DNA from 4 places in the Neobacillus sp. DFD-2R genome. Region 1 is predicted to be linked to each of the others. Evidence: riboswitches for the same ligand, from Rfam matches in the RefSeq annotation. Region 1 holds a riboswitch; each other region holds the start of a gene.

Region 1 (4,641 bases):
AGATTTATATACAAAAGCCATCGAAAAAATCTGGAAAAGAAAAGTAGATGAAAGGTATTTATTTTTCTTTGATGGCGCCCATATTTTGAGACTGGAAAAAGAATAACAAAAATGACATAGACCATTATTGATGGCTATGTCATTTTTTTAGTTATTACCTGCAATAGGCTGGTCAATCAGATCAGTATCTAAAACATTCGTTCCGCTTATTCCGTTGTTTGCAATGATAAATCCCCCGGTATTGAATGCACCCGAGCCGGAATATGTCTTGGAACTATTCTTTGGAGAAATATATACGGCATCACCAAAATGGACAATTCCCCCGCCCACGTTTACGATTTGTACAGGGCCAATAATCGCTGGCATAACAAACATCCTTTTCCATAAACTAATTGCCTGGTTCTTTAAGGTACCATATGCTTTTATCCCTGTCCTTGTTCTTCATCATGAGGAAGAAGCTGTCGTATATGCTTAATCCTCGCCTCCATTGAAACGTGTTGACTGTTTCCGACATGTAAAATGGATGCCGAAGAAATCCCGATAATCCCAATATTATTTACTTTAATAATTGGATTCAAATTTCGGGGAGTATATGATAAAGCTTCCGTTATTGGCTGAAAAGGAATCGGCTCGCTAAATACGGGATAGATGGAAAAATTCCCCTCATCTCCAAATTCAATTTCAGCTTCCCTTTGAACAGCCATAGCCCTAGAAAATCCATTTATGATACAAGAATCACCAAGCTGTATAGTGGATGAAAATGATGCGACTTTTATGAGTATATCATCCACACAAGAAGTGCGCTGAAACATGATCAGGCCCTTTCCGATGTTAATGGTACAAAGGGGCCGACGATTAAGGATTCTGCAGGTGTATCAAATGTAGATGCCAGCTGAATGGAGTGTGTATCACCCACCATAACTAACGAGGAGCTTGATACCCCAATGATTTTAATGGTTTCCACGGTAAGGTCTCTGTTATAGACTTCAAAATTCACTCTGAGTTCATTCCTTTCACATTATCAGGCAAATTATTTAAAAATACAAATACTCCATTTTGTATTTCTTGCTTTAATTGTTCAATGACGGTTTCGTCATCCGTAACTTTCTTTTTCCCTGAACGGTCTTGGGTGGTATCTGATTTGAGATGATATTCAATCCTGCTAGGAAGCTGTTTTATAATATCTTGTTTAATAAAAGATAAATAAGATTCATTTGGTTGTATATTTAGTTTGGTTTGGGTATCCTCAATTAGTTGCGGTAATTCAGTTTCTAAATACATGTACATTGTTTCTTCGATTTTCATCGAACGCTGCATTTGTTCTTTTGGAGATAATGGGGTGTTTAATGATTGATTTTGTACAGCAAAGTCTTCGATTCCTGATAGATCGGAAGGATTTAAACCAATATTTAATGTACCTTCTAGTGTTTCCACCTTCAATTGATCAAATTTATACTCAATCGTGCCGACATGTATGGCTGGCTTTTCTTTCATTTGCTTTAGTTCTTCCCGCATTTTTTGTATGGTTGTTTCTAAAGTAACGATTCTCTGCTCCTGTGCTTGAATACACATTTGTAACCATTGAAGATATTGAGAATAATCCTGATACATTCAATCACCTCACCGTTTGGAATCTCCTTACTGTCCATATCTTTTAACTTTTTGTAGCACCTAATTTTCCTCCACTGCGGACTGCAGCTTGTAATGGAACTGATGGTGCCAATAATGAAGAGGGCTGAGCTGCAGCTGCTTTTTTTGCTGTGGGAGCGGGTTTTGTAAATCCGCCGGTATTATATAAATATGCAGCAGGTTTGATAATCCCGGCACTGCCAATTTGCAGAACAGAGGAATTGGTAATCCCGCCGATTTTTATAAAATTAATTTGAATGGACTGCTGGATATAAAAATTCATTTATTAAAACCACCCATTCGTCAAGCATTAAGGATATTTGCAGAATCAATAACATCCGGATCCGATGTATTGGTTGAACTTAAATCATTTCGGACATTTAAACTTTCACCTGTGTTAAAGGAACCAGCCCCGGAAAAAGTCTTCGCCGTGGAGAATGGCATGATTTTGTAGACGTCACCAATATGGAAAATAGAACTGCTCCCAAGAGTTATGACTTGTGCAACTCCAACAATTGCCGGCATAATCAACCACCCCTTTTTCATTTTATCTCTTACATCTTATGTATGGGCGGATGTAATGTGAATGATCCGCCCAATAAAATCTTAGGTGAGGAATGGTATGATTTCTTCCGCTCGATAAGGAAGAATATTCTATATACGAATCAAGGTCGCTGTTTTTAAGGGTCGAAAAACAAAATAGTTCTAATTTCCTATTATATTCGACAGCAAATGATAAATTAGTAGGATATTCGATAAAGGTAAAAGGGATTATTATTTGATTAAGAGATCAGTCGGAATAATAAAAACACTGAATCTCGATAAAGGCAAAACTGATGAAAATCAGTGACGCAAAGCTACAGGGGCTAAGGTGCAACTGCACTAAGCCAGCCAGTTACCGAAAGATCAGGGTGTTTTATCATAGGTGTTTTTTGTCTAGATTTGTAGTTCTTATCTAGATAAATATAACTATGTCTGTTGACCCCCCCCTTTCGGTAAAGGCGGGGTTATTTTAATTGTATGGGGGTGAAAATCATTGATAGTCGTGAACCAAACAAACGGAGCGGAACTGGCAAACCATGTATCATCTGCAAATACCTTTTTTAAAAGATTAAAAGGGCTGATGTTTACAAAAAGTTTACCGGAAGGACACGGCTTGCTAATCCAACCCTGCCAATCCATTCACACATACTTCATGAATTATTCGATCGATGTTCTTTACTTAAGCAAGGACTTAGAAATTGTAGGCCTGGACGAAACGATAAAGCCTGCAACAGTCGGTAAGTATCAAAAAAGAGCATACTCCGTTTTAGAACTGCCTGCAGGAACTATTCGGAAAACGGATACGAAAATCGGAAACTATTTAACTATAAAATAAAAAGGGGTTTTTACACATGATGAAAAAAATGAAGGCTTTATTAACTGAAGAACAAGGACAAGGTATGACTGAGTATGGTTTAGTGTTAGGAGTAATTGCTGTTGCAGTTGTTGCAACACTTGCATTACTAAAAGCCCAAATCGCTCAAATGTTTACAGATGTTACTACAGCCTTGGCGAATGCTGGTAAATAGATAGCAGTTTATAAAATAATGTCTAAATATAGCCTTGCGTTCGAAGCAAACGTGAGGCTTTTTTCTATAAAATAAGTCGGTTTAAAGTGTCCATGAAGAAAGGCGGAGCAGGATGTGGAGTAATTATCTCTTAGTTTTACTCGTTCTTATATGCGTGATAACAGACCTTAGGGAACGGAAAATCTATAATTCCATTTTGCTTCCTTTTTTATTAGCAGCTTGGATTTTACATGCTATTACCGGTGGGTTGCATGGATTTCTGGAGGCATTTCTTGGCACATGTGTCGGTCTCGGAATATTATTAATCCCTTATCTCCTTGGAGGAATGGGTGCCGGGGATGTAAAGCTTTTGGCTGTTATTGGAGGGATTAAAGGAGCCGGGTTTGTATTAATGACCTCCTTTTATATGGCTTTGGCAGGCGGAATTATCGCAATCCTTGTCCTTTTATTTCATAAGGGGTTTAAAAGGAGGATGAAGCAGATTATTTATTTTCTACATGGTCTTCTTAATGGAAACAGAATTCCGATTCTACCTGATTCAGAGGCAATGAAAACAACTTATCCATATGGGGTTGCCATTGCTGCAGGTGCACTCTATCAGGTATTTCGTATTGGAGGCTTTCCAATATGAAAAAGGATGAACGCGGCCAATCCCTTGTTGAAACAGCACTCTTACTCCCTGTTTTTTTCTTGATCTTAGCAGGGATTCTTGATTTTGGCAGAGTGCTCTATTCATATGCACATTTACAAATGGCCGCCCAGGAAACAGTAAGATTAGCAGGATTAGGGGAAAAAGACCAAGATATTTCAACATTTGCCCATCAATACGTTCACCTTGGTGATACGACAAAGCTACAGGTAAGTGTTAGTCCAACTGATACGAACAGGAATTCCGGGGACTACGTCACAGTAACGCTAACCTATCCCTATCAGTTTTTTACACCATTAATTTCAAAGCTATTCCCTTCTTCTTTTACCATTCAGACAAGTTCCACCATTCGCGTGGAATGAGGGGGAGAAAGATGCTTCAATTTTTTAAAAAAATAATGAAGGAAGAAAACGGAAATATCCTCGTTTTAGCAGCCCTTACCCTTGTATGTTTAATGGGAATGGCGGGGCTCGCCATTGATGGCGGCTTAGTGTATATGACAAAAAGCCAGCTGCAAAAAACGGCCAACGCGGCAGTTCTTTCAGGTGCACAGGAACTTACCAACACCAATCAAAAAGTAACAACCGTTGTGACTGACATTTTAACTGCCCATAAGGAATCTGCTTCATTGACAAATCTGGAAATAAATATGGGTAATAATGTGAAAATCACTTTAATGAAACATGTGAAGCTTACATTTGCTAGCCTTTTTGGGTTTAACAAAATGGATGTAACAGCTCATGCAGCAGCAGGTTTGCAAGCAATAGGAAGTTCAATCGGAGCAGCACCCTT
Region 2 (4,641 bases), 1.3 Mb from region 1:
GTAATCTACAAAAGTTGACTTGGGTAAATTTTTTTGCACTGCCTGATTTCCTGGATTAATATTAAAATAGAAATACCGTTGACAATCGTACAGTGACTAATATTTGTTTATTCTTTAACTGTTCTTATCAATAATTAGTAACTCTGTTGCTGAATTGTAACTGTTTATTTAGTGGAAATGATATTGAAAATATGGGAGAGTGTTCCTTTCGTGTATATTAAATAATAAGTAGGTATTTTTTACTATGTACTTCAGTCTACAATTTTTGTCACAGTCCGATATATATCGCTCCCGTTAAACGACATTTTATTTATAGATTTAGCGTTTAAAACCTTATTAAATCAAAGCTAAAAGTAAATTTAATCAAACGTTTGATGAAGAAATAGAATTGAAGAATTATGTCGGAATTATGAATTTAGTAAAACTGTTCATTTTCCTGTGCTTGTCACCGCCTGAACTTTCAAGAATAGTAAACTATTAATAGCGACTTGGGGCCACGAACGAGAGTACTTAAGAATCGTTATATTTCGATAATTTCTGTGAACAATAAATGACAAATTTTTTTATGACTAGAGAGTGCAATCCTTAATAAATAAAGGTTGGTAGCAAATTTAATCAAACGTTTGATCAAATGGTTTATTTGTTGGAACTGCTCGGATAATGTAAGGATTTAGTTAAACAAATGATGCCACAATACTAGCAGGTATTATGTATTGATAGTATTATCTTGATTGATGTCATAATTTCCTTATGAAGTTGTTAGGGTTATGGTATAACTATATATAAGCTAGTATTTTATACCTATAGTCTTTACTTTTATGTTTAATTCTTATTAATTTTTGAACATAGAAATACAATATAAAATGCTAGAATGATATTCTTTTTGAAGCATTGAGAGGAAATGGTTGGCCCGCTTTAGTATTTCATTAGGAGTGACAACATGTTGGAAACGATAAAGGGAATAGTACATTCCATTAAGGGGGAAATGCTGTCTGCTTTTGTTGGTGGCATTGTAGGACTTTTTTTGAGTGTAGTATTTGATGATGGATTAAGAAACTTAAAGAGTAATATAAAACGAAGGTATAAGCGCCTTTTTAGTGAGAAAAATGATTTTATGTCTCATCCTTTTACAATTGGAAATACCTCAACCCATTTTTATGTGATTGATGGAGACGGACAGTCTGATTTTAAACCGGAAAATATAGAATGTAGAGTTATTCATGATGAGATTCCACTGCCGGTTGAGCTAGAGACAATAAAAAGGGAAATTGCTGAACAGGAAAAAGGAAAAGAGGTAAATGGCTTAGAATACAAGTGGAACGGTCCTTTGTACGGATTAGCTAAATACATACCTAGTAGAACAGAAGATAAAGAAGATATGACCGTTTTATTTAATTTCTATAAAACAGATTATTACTCATTCCTGGCTACGAACATGCAGTTAACCAGAAAGTTAAATTCAGGTAAAACAATAGGAGAAGAATATATTCCCTATAGGCAATTAGAGAAGGTACAACCAATATTAGCTAATGGATTTGGGATTGGATTAGTCGTTATTACATCTGATGAAAATATTATTCTGACTCAACGGACAGAAGTTAGCGGTGCAAGAGGTAGTGAAATGGATATCAGTGTGGTTGAAGGAGTCCATCCATTATTGGACCGTCACAGTATTAATGATGGTCCGGATTTATATAATACAGCTGTTCGTGGAGCAAATGAAGAACTGGGGATTATTATTAATAGAGATATAATCAAATTTTTGGGTTATGGAATTGATTTGGACTTTTACCAATGGAATATGATCGGATATGCTCATGTTCCCCAAACAGCTAGAGAAATTCAGGAGATCAGAAGTAGAGGGACTTCGGGTAAATGGGAAAACACCTTACTTATTTTTAAGAATTTCACTTCTAAGAGTGTAGCAGAACTAATTGTAAATGAAGATATGTGGTCAACTGCAAAAGTAGCCCTTTATTGGACTGCGGTACGTGAATTAGGGAAAAATAATATTGACCGTGCACTACGAAATATAATGGAAAAATAAATCTCATTTAGGTGTACCCTAATCAAAACAATAAAAAAGGATCCTAGCTGTAAATAGGACCCTCATTCATTATATAGTATGTGCTAGATAAGTGAACAAGGCACTTAGTACGATCGTCCCAACCATTATTGAAACATAAAGAAGGATTTTGTTCCTCTTTTTCTTTTGAACTACTTCTTCAGGTGTAAGCCAATAGTTTGACATCAAATTTCCCCTTTTGCTGTTTGATGGTAGCTGGCTGGCCTTATAAATTTGACAGAGGCCCCTATAGCTTTGCGTCATCACCTAGGTGACGGTGCCCTTTATGTGGCTTTATTTATTATACAGGTATAAAAGTTGAAAATCATCAAAAAATGGCTTTTTTAAGTATAATTGTCATAAATACATATTCCTACTAAATTTTTTAATCTCAAAAAACTCTAGTTGTTTAGTCTCTTAATCTATATATTACATAGTTGAAAAGTGCTGTTTTTGCCGGAAAATGATGGTATAATATGAATAAATTATATAGTTCGTACGAAAGGGCAAACCCATTGAAAAATGGAGGCGCAAAACTATAGGGGCTAAGGTTTGAATAAACTACGCCAGCCAGGTGCCGAATATGATTACCTTCCTGCGAATTATGAAACATATAATTGGAGGGAACCTATGTTTATTTTTATCGCAGGTGTGGTTGTCGGCTCTATCGCCATGCTTTTTACAATGAGCCTAATGTTTGCTGCCAAAAGAGGCGACGAGCAAATAGAAGCATTTTTTAAAGAGAAAGCGTACTGAATCATCTACTGTCATATCCGTAAACGGTGGAATAGAGTTTATTGATTTTTTTACAGATTAAATATACAAGAATAAAAAAATGCTGCAGGTAGTTGCAGTATTTTTTAATTTCCATGTAACTGCGATTTCGAAATTAATATAAAGAGATATAGATATTATTAAAATACGACATGATTAATAAAGCAAAAGCCTATTTTCTAAATTAACCTCTTAGCCTTCTCATTCTTTGAAGCTCCTGACAGTTACTCCAAATGGTGGTAAAATATTAAATATTATGAATCTTTGAATTAAAAAATGGTAAAACAAGGCGGAGGTATTATGAAAAAGAAGCGCAAATGGAAAGTTATTGGCTACAGTTTTTTAGGAATTATCATTATTACAGTCGCGGCCCTAGTATTTGAATACAATCAGCTTCAGCCAATGAATCACTTTAAAACCATACCTGTTGTTTCTACCGGGAAGACAGATACAACAGGGAAAACAAACCAGACAAACCGGAAAAACCAGACAAAACAGCAAACCTATACGAATGCTCCCGGATTAAACATTTTAATAATGGGATCAGATGAAAGACCGGGTGAAACGATTGGTCATTCCGACACCATGATGCTGGTCCATGTTGATTTGGGGAAAAATGAAATCAATGCGGTAAGTATTCCTCGTGATACTCGTGTTCATTTAGATGGATATGGCTATACAAAATTAACGAGTGTCCAGTATATTTTGCAGGCCAACAAAGGGCCTAAGCAAGGGATAGAACAGGCGGTTCAAGCAGTTAGTGAATTAACGGGAGTGCCGATAAATTATTATGTTGAAACCAATTTTGAGGGTCTTCAATCGATGGTAGATGCAATGGGCGGTATCCAAATGAATGTACCAACGGATGTGAAAATAAACAATCAGGTCATTAATGCCGGTCCCCATTTCTTTGACGGTAAAATGGTATTAGCTCTTGCCCGTGAGCGCCATTCCCTTGCAAATGGGGATTATGGACGGCAGCAGCTTCAGTTGGAGGCATTAAAAGGGATTGCAAAAGAAGCTTTAAGTCCGGGTAATATTCCAAAACTGCCTGCACTGGTCAATTCCGTATCAAAATATATGATCGGGACCAATATGTCAACGTCAGATATGATAAGTCTGGGCCTTTCGGTGAAAAATCTCGATCCTAACAAACAATTGCATTACCTGCAGCTCCAAGGGGTTGGAGAAAGTATGTACGATGATATTTTAAAGGCAAAGAACGATGAAATTGTGATTGATCCGCAACAAATGAAAAGCATCATAGATAAATATTTTCAGAGCTAAGATAAAATCGGATTTACATCTAGTTCCATTCTGTTAAGTCAAGTCCTTCAAATATCATAAAATCCGTTTCTAGTAGTCATAATTTAATATGGGGTACAGCCGACATTCCGCGTTTTGCTGGTGGTACCCCATGCCCATCAAGCTAACAAAGTAAATTACTAGATACGAAATGATCCTTGTTTCAAAACTAGCGAGTGATGGAAAAGTAGGCATGCCAAAGAAGCCTATTAAAACGCGATTTTTTTGCTAAGCAGCTTGTCTATGCTTCACCGTCGTTTCATACACAACACCTAGAATATCAAATACGGTCATCTTCTTATATCGATGACATTTACGACCGTTCTTTTTGAGTAGCTGATAAAGGCGATGCAGAATTTTCAAAAGTTCTTCTGGGCCAACTGCTATCGCTTGAAACAGTAACGGAAAGTAATCTTTAATCATATAAATCGCTTTGTATTCACTCAACTCCTGCTTTTTCTTTTCAAGTAGAAGCTGTCGCATTTGAAACATCGTAG
Region 3 (4,641 bases), 1.5 Mb from region 1:
GGAAGTCTGTTTTTAAACAGGCTTCCTGTTATAGTTAATCAGTTTAAAGCCATTTTTTTCTCTTGGTTTTGTAGCGTTATTTAGTTGTTAATTTTTCTTTTTCTATAATATCTTTTACTACATCTTCGATTGTTACATTTCCAAGAACCTTCTCTAGGGCTGTCTGAGCTATTGATAAATGTTGGCCAATTGTAGCTTGAATATTTCGCCCAACCGGACAATCCGGGTTTGGATTTTCATGTACGCTAAATAGTTCCTTTTCCTTTACAACATCAACTGCTTTATAAACGTCCAATAATGTTATATCCGATAAAGCTTTAGCAAGTTCCGCCCCTGCAATACCAGGGCGTACTTTTACCAATCCTGCATTTTTTAGCATCCCCATAATTTTCCTGATTACTGCAGGATTTGTGTTTACACTCCCCGCTAAAAATTCAGACGTGCTTACTCCACTTTTATTTATTTCAATAAGAGCAAGAATATGAATACCAACAGCAAACCGGCTGCTTATAGACATTGATTTCACCTTCCATACTAAATATCACCATGTAATTAATTTGATTACAAGTTTATTATACCCTAAAAAAGTGCTTTTTTAAAGGTGTTGCCAAATTGATTACAGGTAAAATTATTAGTTACAAGTAATCGATTTACTTACAAAAAATTTAGGGTTTATTGCCAGTTTTCAATGATCGGGTCTAAAGTAAAAGCGACGAGAATAAAACTCATCGCTTTTGGTTGTTTATCTTATTTTTTCAAATATAATTGGCGCTTTCGATAAGATACTTTATATTTTTAAGCTGAAAAGCTCCGTATATTCTTTCTCGGGATGTAAGCTCATTTATAAAAAACTGTTGTAATTGCTCTTTATTCGTAAACTGTTTTACGATGCTGTTATCAGGCCAATCGTGTACCTCTTTTTCATCGTAATTAAAAAATACCAAGGTGTTTATCCACGTTTCAATATCTTGCCTTTTTAAATAATTTGAGAGGATAACGGCTGTCTTTTGAACCTGGCGAATTGGATTTTCATAAGTCTTTACAGTTAAGACTCCCGACTCAGTTTTATCAAATATAAGTGTGTCCTCTTCCTCGCTGTCCATTAAATCTGCTAAAAAAGAAAATTTGCGGCTGCCCCTTCTTGTCACTCCCATTACTATATGGCCTTTCCAGTGTTTGGTTTCTATTAAGTATATACCGGTTGATAAAAGTACAAGGTGATCAATCTGCCGGGTACTACCATTTTCTTCCGGGATGAAAATGTTCGGCATAATCATCATTTCATCCGGTGAAATACTGCCTTTTCTAATTAACTCAGATTTAAAATTTTCTAGAATCTGATGGGTAATGATTTCCCCTCGGTTTCTATAATTTTTCCGTATATCTTCATTTTCGATCATCAGCTTTTCTATTTCGCGTTTGTATGATTCGGACAAAAGTATAGCCTGCTCATCGAATTTTGCTGCTGCCGTTTCCATAGAAGCTTTTTGTAATTCTTTCATAGCGGCTAACTCTTGATAATGGCTGTTTCTTAATTCTTTTTGTTTAGCCTTTTCCATTTTTACAATATATAGTAACCAAGCGACAGACGCAGCAAGTAACGTGGAAATAATTAACCAGGTCATTTATTTTCTCCTTAATTTACACTATTTTTCTTGTTACCAATGAATCGAGGTCCTGGAAGCGTCGCTTTGCTGCATATCTCTTTATTATCGTGTATCGAACATCTACCTTCTGTGGTCTATTATAACAATATTTTCAACTAACAACTAAGAGATTGGAATTTAATTAAAAAATGGTAAATTAATACTATATTTGTTAAAAGAGCAGTTGAAAAAGCTGTTCTAATAAAGCTGGTTTGAAATTATTTTTGTTAACAACTAAAAAAGCATTCAAGGACTGATCCTTAATGCTTTTTTAGTTCTTTTATTTACGAGTGAATTTTCTGTACTCGTCCAATCTGTCCATCTGTTAGCCTGACTTTGATACCGTGGGGATGGGTGACCGATTTGGTGAGAATATCTTTTACGATACCTCTGGTAAGCTTTCCTGTTCTTTGGTCCGCTTTTAAAACAATATCAACAGCTATGCCCGGTAATATGTCTTTCCGATTTTGCCCGTTCATTAGACACCCATTTTTCTGCGCGTATTGCTTGGTTTTTTCGTTTGCTGGCTTTTCATTTTTTTAGTTGAAAGGTCGGCATTCGCTTTTCCTTTACCGGCGGCGTTCTGGTTCTTTTTGTTTTCAAGCTGCTGCTTCATTGCTTCTTGCAAGCTGATTTTCTTTTTTGGTGCTTCGGATTGATTATTTTCAGTCATAGGAAATTACTCCTTTTCAATTAGGATAGTTAGTCCAGTATAATCTATTTTTGATTATTTGTGAAAGGGCAACGTTTTCCGGTAAAAATTGATACCGTGAGTGGCGGGGGAGTCCAATTTGGCGATTCTCTGTTTGTTTCTCCGAAAAGTGTCTCAAAGGATACACACGGTTCAGGTTCAGTAAATCAAGCATATGAAAATAAGAAAAGACCTTAAGAAAGGTCATGAAAATTGATTGAAGAAATCTTTTATTTCAGCAACAGATATGCCGGAATTTAAAGCTTCCAAAATAAGGTCTATCCATTCTTCGTCTAATTCTTTTTTATCAATGAAAGTAGTTACCATATTTCCTCCTAAAATATTAATTATTTTAGGTAGCTCAGCCATCTTCGTTAAGAACATTAGATCTGTAGCTTTGCGTCCCAATCTTTCAATCGGTTTGCCTTTATCTTTTTAAAGTATTAAAACTTATGAGAAAATTTTACAATAATTGTTCTGTATATAGAATTAAAAAAATTCCAAAAAGTTCGACATTGTTCTGCGTTTTATTAGAATTTTTAAAGTGGTAAATTGATGATATACAGGGGTTTTTTAATCTCATCGATTTAAGTGGTGTAGTCAAATAAGCGAACAAGGCATTGCAATATGCGGCCTGTAAGAATGAAGGCTACTTCATTTTCAGCCTCTTCAAACTGCTCTTGAACTAAGAGTAATCTTGCATGATTTAAATGGGCAAGAGCAAGTTTAATGAGAATAATGCATTGCTGTTTACTAGTATGGTCTCTCGTTTTTTCGGGGAATTCCGGAGGATTTACTCTTGATGCTTCATTATTGAATTGTAATCGATGCATACCATTTAGTGTCCGACCAATATAATATAGTAAATTAGCTTCTTCGGCGATTGCCCGTTTAAATCTATTAACCTTAACCAATCCTTCCATTTTTTCAAGAGATTCAATCGCTGCATCAAGATAATAAATACATTCCTGTTTTAATTCCATCTTAAGAACCTCCTTTCTTTCAAGGGTATATACATTAAGAAATGCTAATTCTTTCAAAATGTAACGGTATTACCCCACGATATGAAAGTTTAGTAGTGAGCTTCACTTTGTTTTCAAGGACAAACCTCATCCTGAATGGACTAATATTGTGGTAAAACACGACAATTCTAAAAAATAATAAATTGGAACGGATAAATACATAAAGTGACAATAAACCAAAAACGCCCAGAGGCATTCTGAGCGTTTTTGGTTTGGATTCCTTCATTTAAAAAGCCCCGCTTTTCACCATTCCCTTCATTTTTTCCCTTGCACCCGCGCGCCAGTTTTTCACTGCGGATACCGAAACCTTTTCCATTTCGGCAATCTCTTTGATAGAGAAATTACACAAGGCTGTATACATGACCCATTTTCTCTGGTTCTCTGTCAAGGTGGGGCAATAGGATAATAGGATTTCTTCTTCCAATGGAATTTCTGAAAACAGATCCTCTATCGTTTCCCAATACTCCTCCTCAGGATAGATATTTCTTTCTTCAGCCTCATTGGCCTTACTTAATTCCTTAAGCAGGATGCCTTTAATATATGTGTAGGCATAGTTGGTAAAATTCCCTTTAGTGGGGTCAAAACGACTGCCGGATTCCCAAAGGGCGATGAGTCCGTGCTGGTAGAATTCTTCTTTATTTTTGTAAATGTGCAGCGAGTTGATGATTTTATGGATCATCGGTTTATATTGTTGAGCTAACTGTTCAAAGCTTTCCAAGGCTGAATCCTTTCAGAAAGCGCGCTTTGCCATGTTTTCCCGGGTACCACTACCATATCGGGAATTGCTCATTCTATCGAATCACATAAAATCCCTTTTCATCAGGATATTCATTTAAAAGCTATCTTATTTGGATTTAAAAGTAATTTAAAGGGGCGTTTTTTCCATTTTAATTTCGTTTTTATAGCAATTTACATAACAAAATGATTATAACTATTTAAACAGATGTTCCTTTTCTTTTCCTTTTTTCCTGTTTTTTAGGGGTAATGTCTCCCGGTTTTTGTGCAAAAGCAAGTAATGAAAAATCAAAAGTAAAGTCATACCTAAAAGCGTTGTTATAGTCCATGTGATAATTTCAATTAAATTCACAACAATCCCCCCTTGAATTTAGTTTTATATTTCTACGCTAAACACGACTGTTTTATGAGTAGGAAATACTTTCTCACTAAAAAGTTAATTTAGTAGAATTTAAAAATGAGGGAGGTTGAATTAGCATATAAAATGGAAAAAAGCTACCTCTTTTATTAAGGAGATAGCTTTCATTCGTTATAATAAATTTTAAGT
Region 4 (4,641 bases), 1.3 Mb from region 1:
GATCTCGCTTTTTTTCCCCCATCCTGTCCGAATGTGACCTGCTTTCAGACTCGAGCTCGCTTTTTTTGCCTCGCCCTGTCCGAATCAGACCTGCTTTCAGACTCGAGCTCACTTTTTTAACCTCGTCCTGTCCGAATCAGACCTGCTTTCAGACTCGATCTCACTTTTTTTGCCTCGTCCTGTCCGAATGTGACCTGCTTTCAGAATCGATCTCGCTTTTTTTCCCTTGAATTGTCCGAATCAGACCTTCATTCAGACTCGATCTCACTTTTTTTCCCTTGAATTGTCCGAATCAGACCTTCATTCAGACTCGAGCTCACTTTTTTTCCCTTGAACTGTCCGAATCAGACCTGCTTTCAGACTCGAGCTCACTTTTTTTCCCTTGAATTGTCCGAATCAGACCTTCATTCAGACTCGAGCTCACTTTTTTTCCCTTGAACTGTCCGAATCAGACCTGCTTTCAGACTCGAGCTCGCTTTTTTTGCCTCGCCCTGTCCGAATGGGACCTGCTTTCAGACTCGAGCTCGCTTTTTTTACCTTGACCTGTCCGAATCAGACCTGCTTTCAGACTCGAGCTCGCTTTTTTTACCTTGAACTGTCCGAATGGGACCTGCTTTCAGACTCGAGCTCGCTTTTTTTACCTTGACCTGTCCGAATCAGACCTGCTTTCAGACTCGAGCTCGCTTTTTTTACCTTGAACTGTCCGAATGGGACCTGCATTCAGTCAGGATCACGCCCTTTTTCTCCTTCCGCTTGCCGAATGAAACTGGCATTCAAGATCCAGCCATTATATATAGAAGATAGTATTGGGCTGATTCCAAAAAACGATCAAAAAAATTATAAAAGACGTAAAACATAGACATGGAAAAATATCTATGTTTTACGCCTTTGATATAGACATGGAACTAGACACTATTCAATTCCTTTCCTTCATTCGTTCGGGCAGATTCTGAATTGATTGAACCACCATATCAAGCTTTGTTTCAATCCGATAAAGCAAGTAAAAGGACACAACAATAGGGAATCCTACCTGACTAATGAGAGGTATGAGCTCATCCACGATCCTATCTCCTTTCTTTTCATTATGAAGACATGTAAAAAGAAAGGCCGGCTTTAACGTAATCCGGCCTTTCCTCTATTCATTAAGCAAGTTCATAATCAGTTATATTTCGTTCTACGATTCTAGCACCTTGAGCGGAAACTAAATTGCCGCTTGCTGTCGTAATAATTCCTGAAGCAATAATGTCTGCCATCGATTGCTTGACAATCGCTTCATTCACCGGTTCTTTTGGATTATCAACGGTTAATCGAGCCGTCTTCCCGAACTCGGTAGCAAATTGTAATTCCAATGTTTTAGCCATCCCTTTCACCTCCTATCGTAATCGAATCCCCCGCCATTAAGCTAAAATTTCGGTGTTATCCGCTCTTTCAACACTGTTCAGCGTATCTTTACACAAAACAGATAAGGCTTGTCCCACTTGATAGAGCTGATTTGCTGTTGCTTCTTTCTTGATGTTGTTCAATGTCTTTGCTTTTAAAATCGGAGCACCCTTCTCATCCATTCCAACTTCAAAGACCAATCGCAGCTTTGTTTCTGCTAACATTGCCTGTGCCATTGTCTACCACCTCCTTTCACCTTCTATATATTAAAAAAGGGAGAAAAAGGACATGGTAGATAACAATCTTTTATTAGAAATTAACAAAAAAATTCAATAAATGTAAATTAATGTCGAACTTTTTGGAATTTTCTTTGTTCTATATATAGAACAACTATGGTAATATTTTCCCATAAGCTTTTTTATTTTAAAAGAAAAAGGCAAACCAATTGAAAGATTGGGACGCAAAGCTACAGATCTACTGTTCTATGCTATGATGGCTGAGCTACCTATATTTTAGGAGGAAATATGGTAACTACTACTTTGATTGATGAAAAAGAATTAGACAAAGAATGGGTAGAACTGATTTTGGAAGCTTTAAATACCGGCATAACGGTTGAAGAAATAAAGGAGTTCTTCAATCAAACTGCTTGACCTCTATGAAGGTCTTTTTTTATTCAATAACCCATTGTTAAAATTCTCTACTTTACATACGTACTTTTGTAATAAAACAATTATTATTTAAAATTAATTCTTAAAACTTTCTCGGGGGTGCATCAAATGAGGTCTCAAAAAAAGAAAAGTCGAAAGTGGTTAAAAATAACGAGTATCGTACTCCTAGTGCTATTGGTTGCAGGAGGAGTTTATGGTTACTCCGTATATAAATCGTTTAAAAATGCTGTGGAAACGATGAGCCAGCCGATTGATCGAAAGCAACCGGTAAAGCGTGTGAAGCCAGTTGCTTTGACGAAAAAAGATCCGTTTTCAGTATTAATGCTGGGTGTCGATGAACGCCCGGGGGACAAAGGCCGATCTGACACGATCATAGTATTAACGGTTAATCCAACTAACAATTCAGTAAAAATGCTGAGCATTCCTCGAGATACGCGTACTCAAATCGTAGGAAAAGGCACGGATGATAAAATTAACCATGCCTATGCTTTTGGAGGAGTTCCCATGTCAATGGATACCATTGAGAATTTCCTTGATATTCCGATCGATTACTATATAAAGATTAATATGGAAGGCTTTAAGGATATTGTGGATGCTGTAGGCGGAGTTACCGTCCAAAATACGTTAGACTTCACTGAGGGTGGATTTCATTTTCCACTAGGAGAAGTAAACCTAAACGGTGAAAAAGCGTTAAGTTTCTCGAGAATGAGATATGAAGACCCTAGAGGTGACTTCGGACGTGAAGCACGGCAGCGTTCTATTATTCAAGCTGTTATCAAAGAAGGTACAAGCCTTTCGACTTTAACGAACTATTCCACTATTTTCACAGCTCTTGAGAAAAATATAAAAACAAATCTTACCTTTGAGCAAATGATGGACATTCAAAAGAATTATAGAGAAGCAGGAAAAAACATTCAGCAAATGGAAATAAAAGAAACCGGAACAATGATAAATAAAATCTATTATGGGCTTGTTGCACCTGAAGAAAAACAACGAGTTCAAAATGAATTTAAGGCACAATTAGAATTGAATAAGAAAGCAAGCTGATTGGAGTAATTCCTGTCAGCTTTTTCTTTGTAAGACTCCAGTACTAATAACAATGGCAGATAGGGCCTGTCGACGCTAATTGCAAAATATTATTGGTGACTTTCACAGAAATTAAATGATATCTAAACCAAAAATATGTTGACCATAGTACATTAGACATACTAAAATCGAACTAGTATTAAATTTTTACAGTTTAGGAGGTTATTAACTTTAGTGGATTAAAATGGATTATAAAAAAGTAAATTTGTAGTGTTATCGGATGTGAAAAAACAGAATTTTGAATTAATTACATAAAAAAGTGAGGAGAAAATAATGATAATGAGAAGTAAAAAAATAATTATGTTTTTAGCCATATTTTTTATTTGTTTCACAATATTTATGAAACCACAAAATGCAAATGCTGCTTCCGATCAGAATTTGGTTGTATTAAGCGCTTTAAGTTATAGTGTGTTGGACTCACAAAAAGCACCCATTAATTTGTCTGCCTACAATTATAATTCAGATAAATTAGCTGATATAAAGAACAAATTTAATGAAGCAAAGAGCCGGGGATTTGTAAAGGATAAAGATGTTGTTACTTTTTTAAAAAGAACGCATGCGTTTGATTGGCAGGTCTATAATTATAAATATAATAGGACATCCGGATTTTTTGGTGTAATTTATAAGAATTTAAAAACCGGTGAATATGTTGTTGCTTTCCGAGGCAGCAATAATAGTGTGGACTGGTTATATGCAGATTTACTAAATGCTGTAATAGGTTTTTCTAAACAGACTGACGATGCATTGGCTTTAGTAAAAATGGTCCCTAATTACAATAAAAGAAATGATATAACACTTACCGGTCATTCATTAGGAGGCTATCTTGCTTCCTCAGTTTCAACTTTAACAGGAATAAAGGCTGTTACATACAATGCTCCAGGATTTCCTGCAAGTGCCTATGTAGCTGCTTCTTCAAAATACAATAGTTTGGTAAAAAGTAATAAAAGTTATTTCATGCGTAATTACTATATTTACGATGATTTTACTCACTATTTCGGTAAACATTTAGGAACTCAAAACCAATTAGATTTAAAAGATGCAAAAATTTATTGGGGGCATCCTTATTGGGATACCAAATCCCATCCGATCGTAAGTTTCTTTCCTTATTTACAGTAACAAGTAGTTGCTAGTTTTACAATAAAGCAGGATAGAAAATTCAAATAGAATTCAATTTTCAACTTTGGATACACAAAATCCAATTGCTTTTCCGTAAAATGAATTTAGAAAATATTAAAGGAGAACAGAACGATTCTGTTCTCCTTTTTTATAGTTCTTATCGTAATTATTGCCGCTTTTCAAAACTTCTCTTGCTCTCAAATTTTTCGGCGTTAGATACTTTTATTTAAGAATTTTCGATCATTTCGACTCGTTCGACTAATACAAAGCAATCTGTTTCACCGATTCGGTAATAGTACACTTTTTGACCCTCATCTTGATGTAAACTTTTAAAGGTAACCTCTTTACTTATATCATAATGATTTATTATACCCATGATCTTTTCGAGTAT

The links. A riboswitch is a leader RNA that binds a small molecule or an ion and turns the genes downstream of it on or off. The one in region 1 is predicted to bind cyclic di-GMP.
Region 2: it holds a riboswitch for cyclic di-GMP, as region 1 does, so the genes downstream of both, AC3ANV_RS01440 (hypothetical protein) here and AC3ANV_RS22225 (DUF192 domain-containing protein) in region 1, are expected to answer to the same signal.
Region 3: it holds a riboswitch for cyclic di-GMP, as region 1 does, so the genes downstream of both, AC3ANV_RS02470 (anti-repressor SinI family protein) here and AC3ANV_RS22225 (DUF192 domain-containing protein) in region 1, are expected to answer to the same signal.
Region 4: it holds a riboswitch for cyclic di-GMP, as region 1 does, so the genes downstream of both, AC3ANV_RS01515 (anti-repressor SinI family protein) here and AC3ANV_RS22225 (DUF192 domain-containing protein) in region 1, are expected to answer to the same signal.

Annotation. Positions count from the first base shown of each region.
Region 1 covers NZ_CM173228.1:4,436,833-4,441,473, reverse strand. The annotation lists gene addA (helicase-exonuclease AddAB subunit AddA) at 1-106, shown strand, start outside; gene AC3ANV_RS22255 (spore germination protein) at 148-366, opposite strand; gene AC3ANV_RS22250 (spore germination protein GerPE) at 423-812, opposite strand; gene AC3ANV_RS22245 (spore gernimation protein GerPD) at 815-997, opposite strand; gene gerPC (spore germination protein GerPC) at 994-1,611, opposite strand; gene AC3ANV_RS22235 (spore germination protein GerPB) at 1,655-1,912, opposite strand; gene AC3ANV_RS22230 (spore germination protein) at 1,933-2,154, opposite strand; cyclic di-GMP riboswitch class I at 2,446-2,532, shown strand; gene AC3ANV_RS22225 (DUF192 domain-containing protein) at 2,675-3,007, shown strand; gene AC3ANV_RS22220 (Flp family type IVb pilin) at 3,024-3,200, shown strand; gene AC3ANV_RS22215 (A24 family peptidase) at 3,313-3,831, shown strand; gene AC3ANV_RS22210 (TadE/TadG family type IV pilus assembly protein) at 3,828-4,211, shown strand; gene AC3ANV_RS22205 (pilus assembly protein TadG-related protein) at 4,223-4,641, shown strand, end outside.
Region 2 covers NZ_CM173228.1:280,648-285,288, forward strand. The annotation lists gene AC3ANV_RS01430 (NUDIX hydrolase) at 941-2,047, shown strand; gene AC3ANV_RS01435 (hypothetical protein) at 2,117-2,251, opposite strand; cyclic di-GMP riboswitch class I at 2,274-2,357, opposite strand; cyclic di-GMP riboswitch class I at 2,561-2,647, shown strand; gene AC3ANV_RS01440 (hypothetical protein) at 2,618-2,821, shown strand; gene AC3ANV_RS01445 (LCP family protein) at 3,140-4,126, shown strand; partial or broken gene AC3ANV_RS01450 (IS4 family transposase) at 4,373-4,641, opposite strand, start outside.
Region 3 covers NZ_CM173228.1:504,342-508,982, forward strand. The annotation lists gene AC3ANV_RS02445 (Rrf2 family transcriptional regulator) at 77-517, opposite strand; gene AC3ANV_RS02450 (nuclease-related domain-containing protein) at 756-1,625, opposite strand; gene AC3ANV_RS02455 (YwbE family protein) at 1,931-2,125, opposite strand; gene AC3ANV_RS02460 (hypothetical protein) at 2,125-2,319, opposite strand; gene AC3ANV_RS02465 (spore germination protein) at 2,416-2,535, shown strand; gene AC3ANV_RS02470 (anti-repressor SinI family protein) at 2,542-2,664, opposite strand; cyclic di-GMP riboswitch class I at 2,690-2,773, opposite strand; gene AC3ANV_RS02475 (hypothetical protein) at 2,925-3,320, opposite strand; gene AC3ANV_RS02480 (sigma-70 family RNA polymerase sigma factor) at 3,586-4,077, opposite strand; gene AC3ANV_RS02485 (hypothetical protein) at 4,291-4,446, opposite strand.
Region 4 covers NZ_CM173228.1:296,437-301,077, reverse strand. The annotation lists gene AC3ANV_RS01530 (YvrJ family protein) at 917-1,060, opposite strand; gene AC3ANV_RS01525 (DUF2922 domain-containing protein) at 1,143-1,361, opposite strand; gene AC3ANV_RS01520 (DUF1659 domain-containing protein) at 1,398-1,616, opposite strand; cyclic di-GMP riboswitch class I at 1,806-1,889, shown strand; gene AC3ANV_RS01515 (anti-repressor SinI family protein) at 1,905-2,030, shown strand; gene AC3ANV_RS01510 (LCP family glycopolymer transferase) at 2,157-3,095, shown strand; gene AC3ANV_RS01505 (YqiA/YcfP family alpha/beta fold hydrolase) at 3,414-4,250, shown strand; gene AC3ANV_RS01500 (hypothetical protein) at 4,477-4,641, opposite strand, start outside.